Regions from separate parts of the Antribacter sp. NEAU-D49 genome, predicted to be linked through region 2. Evidence: riboswitches for the same ligand, from Rfam matches in the RefSeq annotation. Region 2 holds a riboswitch; the other holds the start of a gene.
What was found. A riboswitch is a leader RNA that binds a small molecule or an ion and turns the genes downstream of it on or off. The one in region 2 is predicted to bind thiamine pyrophosphate.
Positions count from the first base shown of each region.

Region 1: it holds a riboswitch for thiamine pyrophosphate, as region 2 does, so the genes downstream of both, thiO (glycine oxidase ThiO) here and thiC (phosphomethylpyrimidine synthase ThiC) in region 2, are expected to answer to the same signal.

Region 1 is NZ_JBXTSN010000013.1:116,052-123,334, forward strand. It holds gene AC060K_RS12095 (phosphoketolase family protein) at 1-2,248, opposite strand, end outside; gene AC060K_RS12100 (SURF1 family protein) at 2,456-3,352, shown strand; gene AC060K_RS12105 (YceI family protein) at 3,452-4,177, opposite strand; gene thiE (thiamine phosphate synthase) at 4,281-4,931, opposite strand; TPP riboswitch at 4,964-5,068, shown strand; gene thiO (glycine oxidase ThiO) at 5,060-6,331, shown strand; gene thiS (sulfur carrier protein ThiS) at 6,328-6,576, shown strand; gene AC060K_RS12125 (thiazole synthase) at 6,573-7,283, shown strand, end outside.
Region 2 is NZ_JBXTSN010000013.1:9,305-16,587, forward strand. It holds gene rarD (EamA family transporter RarD) at 1-522, opposite strand, end outside; tRNA gene AC060K_RS11525 (tRNA-Tyr) at 666-746, shown strand; tRNA gene AC060K_RS11530 (tRNA-Thr) at 950-1,022, shown strand; tRNA gene AC060K_RS11535 (tRNA-Met) at 1,085-1,161, shown strand; gene rpmG (50S ribosomal protein L33) at 1,268-1,438, shown strand; gene AC060K_RS11545 (FAS1-like dehydratase domain-containing protein) at 1,470-1,940, shown strand; gene AC060K_RS11550 (MaoC family dehydratase) at 1,937-2,377, shown strand; gene AC060K_RS11555 (C39 family peptidase) at 2,419-3,606, opposite strand; TPP riboswitch at 3,668-3,773, shown strand; gene thiC (phosphomethylpyrimidine synthase ThiC) at 3,771-5,498, shown strand; gene AC060K_RS11565 (LacI family DNA-binding transcriptional regulator) at 5,646-6,761, opposite strand; gene AC060K_RS11570 (MFS transporter) at 6,927-7,283, shown strand, end outside.

The DNA.
Region 1 (7,283 bases), 110 kb from region 2:
CGAACGGCGTGGTGGTGGTGCCTTCCTCCTTGTACCCGCGGGCGTGCAGGTTCGCGTGGCCCGTGCGGCGGTACGTCAGGCGGTGGATCAGCCAGGGGTAGCCGTGGTACGCGAAGATGATCGGCCGGTCCGCGGTGAAGAGCCCGTCGAACTCCGAGTCCGTGAGCCCGTGCGGGTGCTCGCGGGAGTCCTGCAGGCGCATGAGGTCCACCACGTTGATCACGCGGACCTTCAGCTCGGGCAGCTCGCGACGCAGGATGTCGGCCGCCGCCAGCACCTCCAGGGTGGGCACGTCGCCCGCCGCCGCGAGGACCACGTCCGGCTTCTCGCCGGGCACCTCCGTGCCCGCCCACTCCCAGATCCCCAGGCCGCGGGTGCAGTGCTCGACCGCCTGCTCCATGGTGAGGAAGTTGGGCGCCGGCTGCTTGCCGGCCACCACCACGTTGACGTACTGCCGGCTGCGCAGGCAGTGGTCGTAGGTGGACAGGAGGGTGTTCGCGTCCGGCGGCAGGTACACCCGCACGATCTCCGCCTTCTTGTTCACCACATGGTCGATGAAGCCGGGGTCCTGGTGGCTGAAGCCGTTGTGGTCCTGCCGCCACACGTGGCTGCTCAGCAGATAGTTCAGCGAGGCGATCGGCCGGCGCCACGGGATGTGGTTGGTGACCTTCAGCCACTTGGCGTGCTGGTTGAACATCGAGTCGACGATGTGGATGAAGGCCTCGTAGCTGGTGAACAGCCCGTGCCGGCCCGTCAGGAGGTAGCCCTCCAGCCAGCCCTGGCACTGGTGCTCGCTGAGCATCTCCATGACGCGGCCGGCGCGAGCCATGTGCTCGTCCACGTCCTTGCCCAGGAAGTCGGCGTTCCACTGCTTGTCCGTGACCTCGTACACCGCCTGCAGGCGGTTCGACGCCGTCTCGTCCGGCCCGAAGATGCGGAAGTTGGTCGGGTTCAGGCGGATCACGTCGGTCAGCCACTGCCCGAGGACACGCGGCGCCTCGGAGACGGAGCCGCCCGGCGCAGGCACGTCCACGGCGTACTTCCGGAAGTCGGGGAGCCGCAGGTCGTGCAGCAGGAGCCCGCCGTTCGCGTGCGGGGTCGCGCTCATCCTCAGCGAGCCCTCCGGCGCGAGCGCGGCGATCTCGGGCAGCACGCACCCGTCCTCGTCGAACAGCTCCTCCGGGCGGTACGACCGCAGCCACTGCTCGAGCACCTGCAGGTGCTCCTCCGTGTCGCGGGCGCTCGCCAGCGGCACCTGGTGCGCCCGCCACGAGCCCGTCGTCTTCTTGCCGTCGATGGTGTCCGGACCGCTCCAGCCCTTGGGCGTGCGGAACACGATCATGGGCCACATGGGGCGCGTCAGGTCACCGTCGGCGGCGCGGGCCTTGATGGCCGCGATCTCGTCCAGGACCTCGTCCAGCAGTGTGGCGAACCGTGCGTGGAACTCGGCGGGCGACTCCTGCGACTCGTCCTCCACGGCGAAGAAGTACGGCTTGTGCCCGTACCCCACCATGAGGTTGCGGAGCTCGTCCTCGGGGATGCGCGCCAGCACCGTCGGGTTGGCGATCTTGTAGCCGTTGAGGTGCAGGATCGGCAGCACCACGCCGTCCTGCGCCGGGTTGACGAACTTGTTCGAGTGCCAGCTCGTGGCGAGCGGCCCGGTTTCCGCCTCGCCGTCGCCCACCACCGCCGCGACCAGGAGGTCCGGGTTGTCGAACACGGCCCCGTACGCGTGGCTGAGCGCGTAGCCCAGCTCGCCGCCCTCGTGGATCGAACCGGGCGTCTCCGGGGCCACGTGGCTCGGGATGCCGCCCGGGAACGAGAACTGCCGGAACAGCCGCTTCACGCCCTCGGTGTCCTGCGTGATGTCGCTGTAGTACTCGGAGTAGGTGCCGTCCAGGTACGCGGCCGCGACCAGGCCCGGGCCACCGTGGCCGGGGCCGGTCACGTAGAGGGTGGGCTGCTGCCGGGCCTTGATCGCCCGGTTCAGGTGCGCGTAGAGGAAGGTCAGGCCGGGCGTGGTGCCCCAGTGGCCGAGGAGGCGCGGCTTGACGTGGTCCCGGGTGAGCGGCTCCCGCAGCAGCGGGTTGTCGAGCAGGTAGATCTGGCCCACGGAGAGGTAGTTGGCCGCGCGCCACCACGCGTCGATCAGGTCCAGCTCCTCGGGCCCCGGCTCCGCGGTGCCGGCGGCGCGCCAGGCGCCCTCCGTGGCCGCTCGGTCGGTGCTCGGGACGGTGGTCGTCGTCATCACACGCTCCTGTCTGCCAGGGCTGTCGGGTCGGCTGCGGCGACGTGCGCCGCGCTTTCATTCGACCCCAGAACATGCCCGGGCGCACCAGGTGATCGGGGTGAGGTGGATCTGGCGCTCTGTCAGGTCATATTCCGTGACGGAGACCGCACACCTGAGGGCCGCGAGGATTCCGCCGGAGCGGTCGCGGACGACTACCGTGGGGGCATGCCTTCTCCCGTCGCGACCCCGGCGTCCGTGACGCCGACGCCCGAGGCGGGCGACCGGCGTCGGACCTTCTGGGAGGTGGCGCGGGAGCCCCGCATGGTGGGTGTCCTGCTCCTGCTGCTCCTGGCAGCGGCGGTGTGCGGGCGCCTCGGCGTCTGGCAGCTGGACCGCGCGTACGAGCGCGCGGAGCTCGCCGACCGGCAGGCCGCCGCGGAGGCCGTGGCGGAAGGGCCCGCCTGGCTGGGCGAGGTGCTCGCACCGCAGGAGTCCTTCCCCGGCGACCTCGTCAGCCGGCAGGTCCAGGTCAAGGGAGAGTACGAGCCGGACGGCCAGCGCCTGGTGCCCGGGCGCGTCCTCGACGGGCGCGAGGGGTACCTGGTGCTCACGCCGCTCCGCGTGTCCGACGACGGCACCGGCGGCGGCTCGTGGGCCGGGCTGTCGGGCCCGCCCGCGGTGGCGGTGGTGCGCGGCTGGGTCGCGTCGCCCGGCGAAGCCGTCGGCCCTCCCGCCGGAGAGATCCGTGTGACGGGCTGGCTCCAGGCGGGCGAGGCCGTCTCCGGCGGCGGCCCCGTGCTGCCCGAGGGGCAGGTGGACCGGATCGCGCTCGGGGCTCTCGTGCAGGAGTGGGGCGGACCGGTCTATACCGGGTACGTGGTGCTCTCGGACGCGTCGCCCTCGCCGGCGGCTGACGGGCCCGCCCTCCTTCCCCGCCCTACCCTCGACGGGGGCTCCGGCGTCAACGTGCAGAACGCGTTCTATGCCCTCCAGTGGTGGGTGTTCGGAGCGTTCGCCGTGGCGCTCTGGGTCCGCATGGTGCGCGACGACATGGCCGGCGGCCGCCGCCGTGGCGGCGACGCGTCCGACCCGGCGACGGGGATCGCGGGCCTCCCGGGCTGAGCCGGCGGCGGGCCCGCACCGGCGCCCCGCGACCAGGTAGCTGTTCCCTTTCTGCGGTCGAGGCGGGGAAGAACTACCTGGTGACGGCGGTCCGTGGCGTCAGCGGGCGAGCTGCAGCTGGGCCTCCACGAAGCCCTCGTCCTCCACCGTCACGAAGCCGAGCTTCGGGGCGTCGACGCCGTAGTCGGTGAAGACCACGGGGATCTGCGTGCTGACCTCGGCACCGGCCTCGGTGAGGCGCACCTGCAGGGTGGCGGTCACGTCCTGCGAGGTGCCCTTGATGGTCATGGTGCCGGGGGCCTCGACGGTGACGGTCTCGCCGTCGGCCACGGCCGAGACGTCCACGGGCGAGGCGAGCTCGAAGGTGGCGACGGGGTGCGTGGCGGTGTCGAGGATGGACCGGAACTGGCCGTCACGTGCGGACTCGTCGGTCTCGATGCTCGCCATGTCGACCTCGACGGTGGCCTCGCTGAGCTCGCCGTCCGCGATGGTCGCCGAGCCGGTCACCTGGTCGGTGCGGCCCACCACCGTCACGTCCTCGCCGGCGAGCACCTCGTCGACGCGGTAGCCGGCCTCGGAGCCCTCGGCCACGGCGTACTCGCCGTCGAGGTCCTCGACCGCGGCCGCCGAGACCGGGGCCTCGGTGCCGACGGCGGGCGCCGCGACGTCGTCGCCCGTCTGCATGCTCGCGTACAGGCGCGTGCCGCCGAAGACGGCGAGCGCGAGGACCACGAGGCCGATCACGACCCACAGGACGATCCGGGCCGGGCTGCGGGAGCCGGAGCTCGCCGGACCGGTGCTGCCAGGGGTGCTGGGTGCCGCCACGTCTCCTCCAGGGTTCACAGGTCAGGCGCGGCGGGCGACCACCGGCGCCGGTACCAGCCTGCCCTCCCACGCTGGGAACCGCCTGACAGGCGGCCGGGGAGGGTCAGCCGGTCGCTGCGACGACCCGCTCACGGAGCTCGCGCGCCGCGCGCTCGGGGTCGGCAGCCTGCGTGATCGCGCGCACGACGACGATCCGTTCCGCCCCCGCGTCCAGCACCTCACCGAGCCGGTCGGCGTCGATGCCGCCGATCGCGAACCAGGGCGTGGCCGGGCGGCTCTCCGCGACCTGGCGCAGCAGGTCCAGGCCGACGGCGGCTCGACCCGGCTTGGTCGGCGTGGCCCACAGCGGGCCCACGCAGAAGTAGTTCACGTCCGGGTCGGCCTCGGCCGCCGCGGCCTGCTCGCGGGAGTGGGTGGAGCGGCCGAGCACCGGTACCGGGCCGACGAGCGAGCGCACCCCCGCGACCGGGAGGTCCCGCTGGCCGGTGTGGACCACGGGCGCGCCGGTGAGCGCCGCGACGTCGGCCCGGTCGTTGACGGCCCAGAGCGCGCCGTGCTCGGCGGCCACCCGTGCGACGAGCCGGTGCAGCTCGAGCTCGCGGGCCACGTCGAGCGTCTTGTCGCGGAGCTGGACCACGTCCACGCCGCCGGTCAGCGCGGCGTGCAGAAAGTCCTCGAGGTCGCCCCGCTCCTCGCGGGCGTCGGTGCAGAGGTAGAGGCGGGCGTCGGCCAGGCGGGCCCGGAAGTCGGTCACGCCGGTCAGCCTAGCCAGCGGCCGGAGTAGGGTGGGCCACGCACGGGAGCCCCGGACGGGGCTGAGAGGGCGTTGGAGCGCCGACCGTCGAACCTGATCTGGGTCATGCCAGCGAAGGGAGCAGCCAGATGACGGTGCCACGGCACCACCCCGGTCCCCCCGAGGGCGCGTCCGCGCGCCCTGTCGACGTGCTCGTCGTCGGGGCGGGGATCGTCGGCGCCGCCGTGGCGTGGCGGGCTGCCCGCGCGGGGCTGACGGTCACCGTCCTCGACCCCGCGCCGGGCGACGGGGCCACGCACGCCGCCGCCGGGATGCTCGCCCCGGTGAGCGAGTCGTGGTTCGGCGAGGAGGCGGCAGCCCGCCTCGGTCTCGCGGGGGCCGCTGCCTGGCCCGCGTTCGCCGCCGGCCTGGAGGCCGCGACGGGGGCCGGCACCGGCCTGCGGACCACCGGCACGCTCACCGCCGCGTACGACGCCGACGACATGGCCGAGCTGCGCCGCTGGGCCGGGCTCCACCGACGCTGGGGGCTCGACTCGACCGAGCTCGGGCCCGCGCAGGCGCGTCGCAGGGAGCCGCTCCTCGGGCCCCGCGTGAGCGGCGCCGCCTGGATGCCGGGCGACCACACGGCCGACCCCCGCGCGACGCACGCCGCCCTCCTGGCGGGACTCGCTGCCGAGCCGGGCGCCGTCGTCGTGCACCGGGCCGCCGTCCGCCTGCTGCGCGACCGGGGGGCCGTCACCGGGGCCCTGGACGACTCCGGGCGTGAGTACCGGGCCGGGACCGTGGTGCTGGCCGCCGGCTGGCGGTCGGCGGAGCTGGTCGCGGACCTGCCCGTCGCCGTGCCGGTCCGGCCCGTGCGGGGGCAGACCCTCCGGCTCGACGCCGCGCCGGGCGGTGCACCGGAGCACGTGGTGCGCGGCGTCGTCCAGGGGCGGCCCGTCTATGTGGTGCCGCGCGCGCCGGGGACCGGCGCGGCGCCGGGCGGGGGACCGGAGCACCGGGAGGTGGTCGTGGGCGCGACCAGCGAGGAGGCGCCCGACGACCGTCGCGCCACCGCGGGCGGCGTGTTCGCCCTGCTCCGCGACGCGCGGGCGCTCCTTCCCGCGCTGGACGAGGCCGCCCTGGTGGAGGTGACCCCGCGGGCCCGGCCGGCCACGCCCGACAACCTCCCCCTGGTGGGCGCCACCGAGGTGCCCGGCCTGTGCCTCGCCACCGGCCACTACCGCAACGGCGTGCTGCTCGCGCCGATCACCGCCGACGCGGTGCTCGCCGTCCTGACCGGCCGCGAGCCACCGGCCGCCCTGGCCGCTGCCGACCCACGGCGCTTCACCCCGGCCCGCCCGGGGACCGCCGGCCCTGACACACCCACCCCTGCCCCGACCCGAGGAGCCCCCGCATGACCTCCCCGTCCTCCGCCCCGCCCACCGCGTACGCGGTGGTCAACGACGAGCCGTACGCGCTGGACCGCGGCGCGCGCATCGACCAGCTGGTGGTCGCCCTGGTGCCCGGCTGCGTCGTGGACGGCACGCCCCAGGGCGTGGCCGTCGCCGTGAACGACGCCGTGGTGCCGCGCGGCGCCTGGACCACGACGATGCTGTCGCCCGGCGACCGCGTCGAGCTCGTCACCGCGGTGCAGGGCGGATGAGCGCCGTGGGCACGCTGACGATCGCCGGGACGCCGCTCGGCTCCCGGCTGGTCATGGGCACCGGCGGCGCGCCGAGCCTGCTCGCGCTCGAAGAGGCGCTCGTCGCGTCCGGCACGGAGCTGACGACGGTCGCGCTGCGGCGGGTTGCCAGACCACGGCCGGGCGCGCCCGCGAGCGACGCCTCCGTGTGGGGCCTCCTCGACCGCCTCGGGATCCGTGCCCTCCCCAACACCGCGGGCTGCTTCTCCGCGCGGGAGGCGGTCCTCACGGCGCACCTCGCCCGCGAGGCGTGCGGCACCGACTGGGTCAAGCTCGAGGTGATCGCCGACGACGTCAGCCTCCTCCCCGAACCCCTCGGCCTCGTGGAGGCCGCCGAGGAGCTGGTGCGCGACGGCTTCGTGGTGCTCCCGTACACGAACGACGACCCGGTGCTCGCGCGCCGGCTCGAGGACGTCGGCTGCGCGGCCGTGATGCCGCTCGGCGCGCCGATCGGGTCCGGGCTCGGGATCCTCAACCCGCGGAACATCGCGGCCATCGCGGGCTCGGCCCAGGTGCCGGTGATCCTCGACGCGGGGATCGGCACGGCGTCGGACGCCGCGCTCGCGATGGAGCTCGGCTGCGACGCCGTGCTGCTCGCCACCGCGGTGACCCGCGCCGGGGACCCGGTCCGGATGGCCCGGGCGATGCGCCTCGCCGTCGAGGCCGGG
Region 2 (7,283 bases):
GAGGGCGATCCACGGGAGGCCGCCCACTCCCAGCGAGATCACGACGACGGCCGCGGCGCCCGCGCCGACCGCGACCCACTGGGCCGGGCGCAGCCGCTCGCGCAGCACGAGCACCCCGAGGAGCACCGTGAGCACGGGGTTGAGGAAGTAGCCGAGAGCGGCGTCGAGGACCCGGTCGGTGAGCACGCCGTAGACGTAGACGGTCCAGTTGGCCACGATGAGCGCCGACGCCAGCGCGAGCGTGGCGAGGGTCCGCGGCGTGCGGAGCGCTGTCCAGTAGGCCCGCAGGTGCCGGGTCGCGGCCAGTCCCAGCAGGCAGAACAGCAGGCTCCACACGATGCGGTGCGCGATGATCTCGAAGGCGCCGGCCGGTTGCAGCAGCGGGAAGAACAGGGGCATGCCGCCCCAGATGAAGAAGGCGCCGATGCCGAGCGGCAGCCCCCAGCGGTCCGCGGTGCCCGACGGCGGAGCCTCCTTCGCGAGCGCGGTCGCGTCTGCCTGGGGCTCGGTGGGGGAGGGGATGCTCACCTCGTCACGATAGGTGCCCAGGACGACGACGGCGGACGGGCGCCTGACCGGCGGCTGTGTGGCGCTGGTCACGGCCCGGCGCCCGGATTCGATTTCGCCTCAGGGCGGTGGACGCGTTAATGTTGCACCCGCACCACGGCAGGTTGCCCGAGCGGCCAAAGGGATCTGACTGTAAATCAGACGCGTAAGCTTCGGGGGTTCGAATCCCTCACCTGCCACAGCCGGCCAGAGGCCCGGAACCACACGGTTCCGGGCCTCTCGCGTGTTCGGCGGCTGCGGAGCTCCAGGCCGTCCCGGGGCTGTCCAGGGGCGGTGCGGGCACCGTTCCCGGACGGGCTCCGGGCCGTCGTCCGCGGTGTGACGCAGGCCCTCCACATCCGATTTCACACGTGCCGCCGGACCGTGTAATGTTCTACCCGCTGCCCCGATAGCTCAGTCGGCAGAGCATCTCCATGGTAAGGAGAAGGTCAAGGGTTCGATTCCCTTTCGGGGCTCTGTGATCGGCGCGGGGCCGCCCCCTGGAACACGGGCGGGCGGCCTCGCGTTAGTCACGTGCGGCGGGGTAGCTCAGCTGGTCAGAGCGCACGACTCATAATCGTGAGGTCGCGGGTTCGAGCCCCGCCCTCGCTACCAAGCACATCCTTCACGGTCCAGCCTGCCTGGATCACCGTACGGCGGCCGGAGTCGTACGGCCCGAGACACACATGCGCCTCTCCGTGAGGCGCGAGAGGTGAGAACCATGGCAAGCAAGAGCGCCGACGTCCGCCCGAAGATCACGATGGCGTGCGTGGACTGCAAGGAGCGGAACTACATCACGAAGAAGAACCGCCGCAACGACCCCGATCGTCTCGAGCTGGCGAAGTTCTGCCCGCGCTGCGGCAAGCACACCGCGCACCGCGAGACCCGCTGATCCCGCTGCGGTAACAACTCTTCATACCGACGTGGCGAACACTCTGCCCGACCCCGGCTTCGCCGGGCGCGAGTACCCGGCGACGAGCCCGTACTCCGTAGGCCGCGAGAAGATTCGTGAGTTTGCCTCAGCCGTCGGTGCGGCCCACCCCGCGCACCACGATCTCGTGGCGGCGCGGGGTCTCGGCTATCCGGACCTGGTTGCGCCCGCCACCTTTGCGGTGGTCGTGGCGCAGCGCGCAGAGGCGCAGTACATCCAGGACCCGGCGGCCGGCATCGACTTCTCCCGCGTGGTCCATGCCGACGAGCGGTTCACGCACCACCGTCCCATCGTCGCCGGCGACGAGCTCGTGACGGTGCTGCACGTCGACTCCGTGGCGACGCGGGGGGCCATCTCGCTGGTCACCACCCGCTGCGAGATCTTCGCCGAGTCCGGAGACGGCGTGCGCGAGCCCGTCTCCACGGTCACCTCCACGCTCGCGGTCCGGGGTGAGGGCGCATGAGCACGCAGGAGACTGCGGTGCCGCGGCTCGCCGACGTGGCCGTCGGCGACGTGATCGGCACCCGCACCATCGAGCTGGACCGCTCCCGGCTGGTCCGCTACGCCGGTGCGAGCGGCGACTTCAACCCGATCCACTGGAACGACTCGTTCGCCGAGGGCGTGGGCCTGCCCGGCGTCATCGCGCACGGGATGCTGACCATGGGCTCCGCCGTGGGCCTGGTGGAGGACTGGGCGGGCGACCCGGGCGCCGTCGTCGACTACCGCACGCGCTTCACGCGGACCGTCACCGTCCCCAACCCCGGCACCGCGACCGTGGAGGTCACGGGCACGGTGGCCGTGGTAGACGCCGACGCGGGCACGGTCCGCATCGACCTGACCGTCGTGTCCGACGGCCAGGCCGTCCTGGGCCGCGCCCAGGTGCTGGTCCGCCTGTCCTGACTGTCCCGCGGGACGCCCCGCGGCCCGGCGCGCACGGCCGATCACCAGTTCGGCGTGGCCCCCGGCACGTTCTCCGGCAGCGGCAGGTCCGCCGGCCGCACCACGTAGGTGAGCCCCCGGGTCGACCTCTGCCAGACCCGCTCCAGGCTCGCGCGCGGGTACACGTCCCGCACCAGCCCGTCCGACGCCCGGTTGGGGTCGTTGACGATCGCGTCGCCGTCGGCGGTGAACCCCACCAGCACGAAGAGGTGCCCTTCGGTCGCGTACCCGGCCTCGGGCAGGTCCTCCTTCGCCCACGACCCGGAGAGCACGAGCGGGATCCCGGCCGCGATGAACCGCTCGGCCTCCGCGAGCGACCGCAGCCGGGTCACCAGGCCGAGGAGCCCGAAACGGTGCGCGTAGGCGGTGCTGAACGCCCAGTTCCCCGCCCCGCCGTACGCGTGGTCCCAGGTGCCCAGGGCGGCGTACGCGACCTGCGGGTGCGCCGCGGCGTCGATCCGTGCGAGCTCGTCGGCCGGGACCGCGTACGCAGGCCCGTAGAAGTCCTGCACCATCGTGACCGAGGTGGGAGAGCACCACACCGTCCCGCCCCCGCCGAAGGCCGGGTACTCGCCCGAGTGGACCAGCTGCGAGTACGCCGGCACACCGAGCTCCACGTGCCGGCCGAGCGTGAAGGCGCTCGTCGCGCCGGGCTCCGGCGATGGCCCCGTGGCCAGCAGGGAGAGCTGGCGCAGGTGTGGTGCGGCCGCCGAGCCCGACGGCCGGAACATCGTCACCCGCGCGCGGAGCGCCACGGGCTCTCGGCCCGCGCGGGCCACGTAGCTGTCGGTCGAGATGGCGGCGTCCTCGTCGTCCTGACCGGGCACGGACGCCCGGCGGATGTCGCCCGCCGCGTGGTCGCACCCCGAGGCCCAGCGCCCCAGGACGAACCACCGGGTCCACCGGTCGTCGGCCACGCGGCCCTGGAGCTCGACCTGGAGCCAGGTCCCGGGCGGGGTCCTCGCGTTCCACGACGGCACCGCCTCCCGGACGGCGTAGCCCGCCTCGACCACCGGGGACGTCCAGGTCCCCGCCTCGTACACCACGGGCGAGCCGTCGCCGTACGGGTCGGTGAACTCCACGGGGGCGCCTCCGCGCCCCAGGGCGACCCCGGCGTCGTCGGGCAGGAGGTGCTCCGCAGCCCCTCCGGTGAAGCCGTCAGGCCCGGCCCACGTGGTCAGCGTGATCATGGCGGGAACCTGCCAGAGAACGGACGATCCACGCGGAAGGCGCGCGGTGCTAAGGTCGGCATCGATCCCACGGGTGCCCTCGTAAGGGCTGAGATCGGGCTGTCACGGCCCGGGACCGTCGAACCTGACCGGTTAGCACCGGCGTAGGAAGCAGGAGTTCTCTCATGGAGACAGCACAGTCCCGCACGCTCGCGTACGAGCACGACACCGAGGCCGGCCTGCGGGTGCCGGTGACCGAGATCGCCCTCGCGCCGTCCCCGGACGGCACGCCCAACGGGCCGGTGCGGGTGTACCGCACCCAGGGTCCGGGGGCGGACCCCGTCCGCGGCCTCCCCGCGCTCCGGGAGCCGTGGGTGGTGGCCCGCGGTGACACGGAGGAGTACGAGGGCCGACGCCGCGACCTGGCCGACGACGGCCGAGGAGCCCTGCGCCGTGGTGCGGCGTCGGAGGAGTGGCAGGGGGTCCGACGTCGGCCGCGCCGGGCCGCCGAGGGCCGGACCGTCACCCAGATGCACTACGCCCGCCGGGGCGAGATCACGCCAGAGATGCGGTTCGTCGCCCTGCGCGAGAACTGTGACGTCGAGCTGGTGCGCAGCGAGGTCGCGGCGGGCCGGGCGATCATCCCCAACAACGTGAACCACCCCGAGTCCGAGCCGATGATCATCGGCAAGGCGTTCCTGGTGAAGATCAACGCCAACATCGGCAACTCGGCGGTGCACAGCTCCATCGCGGAGGAGGTCGAGAAGCTCGAGTGGGCCACCCGCTGGGGCGCCGACACGGTGATGGACCTGTCGACCGGCGACGACATCCACACCACCCGCGAGTGGATCCTGCGGAACTCGCCGGTGCCGATCGGCACCGTGCCGATCTACCAGGCGCTCGAGAAGGTGAACGGTGACGCGAGCGCGCTGACCTGGGAGGTCTACCGCGACACGGTGATCGAGCAGTGCGAGCAGGGCGTCGACTACATGACGGTGCACGCGGGCGTGCTGCTGCGCTACGTGCCTCTCACCGCGGACCGCGTGACGGGCATCGTGTCGCGCGGCGGCTCGATCATGGCGGGCTGGTGCCTGGCGCACCACCAGGAGAACTTCCTCTACACGCACTTCGACGAGCTGTGCGAGATCTTCGCCCGGTACGACGTCGCCTTCTCCCTGGGCGACGGCCTGCGGCCCGGGTCCCTCGCGGACGCCAACGACGCCGCGCAGTTCGCCGAGCTCGACACGCTGGCCGAGCTGACGAAGCGGGCCTGGGCGTACGACGTGCAGGTCATGGTCGAGGGCCCCGGCCATGTGCCGTTCCACCTGGTGCGGGAGAACGTCGAGCGGCAGCAGGAGCTGTGCGACGGCGCGCCGTTCTACACGCTCGGCCCGCTGGTGACCGACGTCGCCCCGGGGTACGACCACATCACCTCGGCCATCGGGGCCACGGAGATCGCGCGGTACGGCACCGCGATGCTCTGCTACGTCACGCCCAAGGAGCACCTCGGCCTGCCGGACCGGGAGGACGTCCGGACCGGGGTGGTGACCTACAAGATCGCGGCGCACGCGGCCGACGTCGCGAAGGGCCACCCGGGCGCGCGCGACCGGGACGACGCGCTCTCGAAGGCGCGGTTCGAGTTCCGCTGGCGGGACCAGTTCGCGCTGTCGCTCGACCCCGAGCGAGCCGAGGAGTACCACGACGAGACGCTGCCCGCCGAGGCGGCCAAGACCGCGCACTTCTGCTCGATGTGCGGTCCCAAGTTCTGCTCGATGCGCATCTCGCAGGACATCCGCTCGGAGTTCGGCGGCATGTCGGAGCAGGAGCAGATCGCCGGCATGGCCGAGCGCTCCGAGGCGTTCCGCGAGGCGGGGTCGAGCGTCTACCTGCCGGAGCCGCGCGTCCGCTCCTGACCCCTCCGTCTTCCCGCTGTGGGTATGGCTGTGGCGACAATTCCGGCCGGAATTGTCGCCCCCCGCGGGGCGGGGGGGGGGGTGCGGGTGGCGCTCATGGCGGCCCCCCCCCCCCCCCCACCCCAAACCCCACCGCGAGGGGTGGGGTCAGAGCTCCGGGACCGGGCCCGTCGTCGTGCCCTGTACCAGGCCCACCTCCAGCGTGACGGTCTCCGGCTCGTCGCCCGCGAGGAGAGCGATGACGGCGCGGCCCAGCGCCTTGCCCTTCTCGGTCAGCGGCTGGTGCACGCTGGTGAGGACGTCGGGGGAGAGCCACGGCAGGTCCAGGCCGTCGAACCCCGCGATGGAGACGTCCTCCGGGATGCGGAGCCCCAGCTCGCGGGCGGCGATGACCGCACCGGCGGCGAGGAGGTCGGAGTGCGCCACGATCGCCGTGGGCCGCTCCGACGAGGGCACCCACGCCCCGAGGATCTCCATGGCGGCGTCGCGACCGTGCTCCACGAGCGAGGCGGGCGTCTCCCACGACAGCACCGGCTCGATGACGTCGCGCACCCCGGACAGGCGGTTGCGGGTGGGCGTACGGTCCGCCTGCTCCAGGCGCTCGGGCGACACGGGGCCGGACCGCTCGTCACGGCCGAAGGGCAGCGCGATCTCGGCGATACGCGTGTGGCCGAGCTCGACGAGGTGCCGCACGGCCTCGGCCGCGCCCCGGCGGTCGTCGATGGCGACCAGCGGCGCGCCGGGCACGGCATGGCCCTCGCCGATCACCACGGGCACACCGCGGCGCTGCAGCGCCGCGACGTTGGGGTCGTCGGTGAGCGCGCCCCACACGAGCACCGCCACGTCCATCGCCGCCGCCTCGACCAGCGGGTCGACGGCGGGCGGCAGACCCACGGTCTCGAGCCCCGCGAGCTGCAGCGACCCCTGCGGCGTGCCGGGGACGAGGAGGACGCCGAGACCCTGCTCGCCGATCGTCGACACGAGGCCGTGGAGCACCTGGACCGACACCGGGTCACGGAACGAGCGGCCCAGCTGGTCCCCGATCAGGACCCCCACGATCCCCGAGCGGCCCGACCGGAGCTGGCGGCCCAGCGGGTTGGGGCCCGAGTACTCGAGGTCGCGTGCCGCCTGCAGCACCCGCTCGCGGGTCTCGGCGGTGATGGGCCCGGCGCCGGAGAAGGCGAGCGACGCCGTGGACACGGACACGCCTGCCAGCTCGGCTACCTTGGCCAGGGTCGGGCGGCTCCCGCGTTCTCGGCTCATCGAGGCTCCTCGGTGGCGTCGTCTCGGCGGCCGCCGGAATCCGCTGGACCGCACGCTGGTTGTCGTGTGTGCTGGCTGTCGAATCGTTGCGCGCCTCGTCGGCGACGGCGCGCCCGCCAGCGTACCCGCACGTCGGGCCGCTCGCCCTGAACCACGAGGAGTTTTGTGCCTATCACCCCCGGTGCTGCCACCAGCGCCGTTCCCCGGTCCGCGACGGCGGCCGCCCGTGCCGTGTTCGCCGTCTTCGCCGCGAGCGGCTTCGGCTTCGCGAGCTGGGCGTCCCGGTTGCCGGCCGTGCGCGACGGCCTGACCTTCGGCGAGGGGGAGATGGGGCTGCTACTCCTCACCGGGGCCATCGGCTCCGTGATCGCCATCCCGCTGTCGGGACTGGTGGTCGAGCGCCTCGGCACGTCCCGCACCGTGGTGGTCTTCGCCCTGATCTTCACCGTCGGGGTCGCGGTCGCGGCGTTCGGCGTGCACTCCGGCGACCACCTCGCCGTCCGGGCAGGTCTCGTGGTGTTC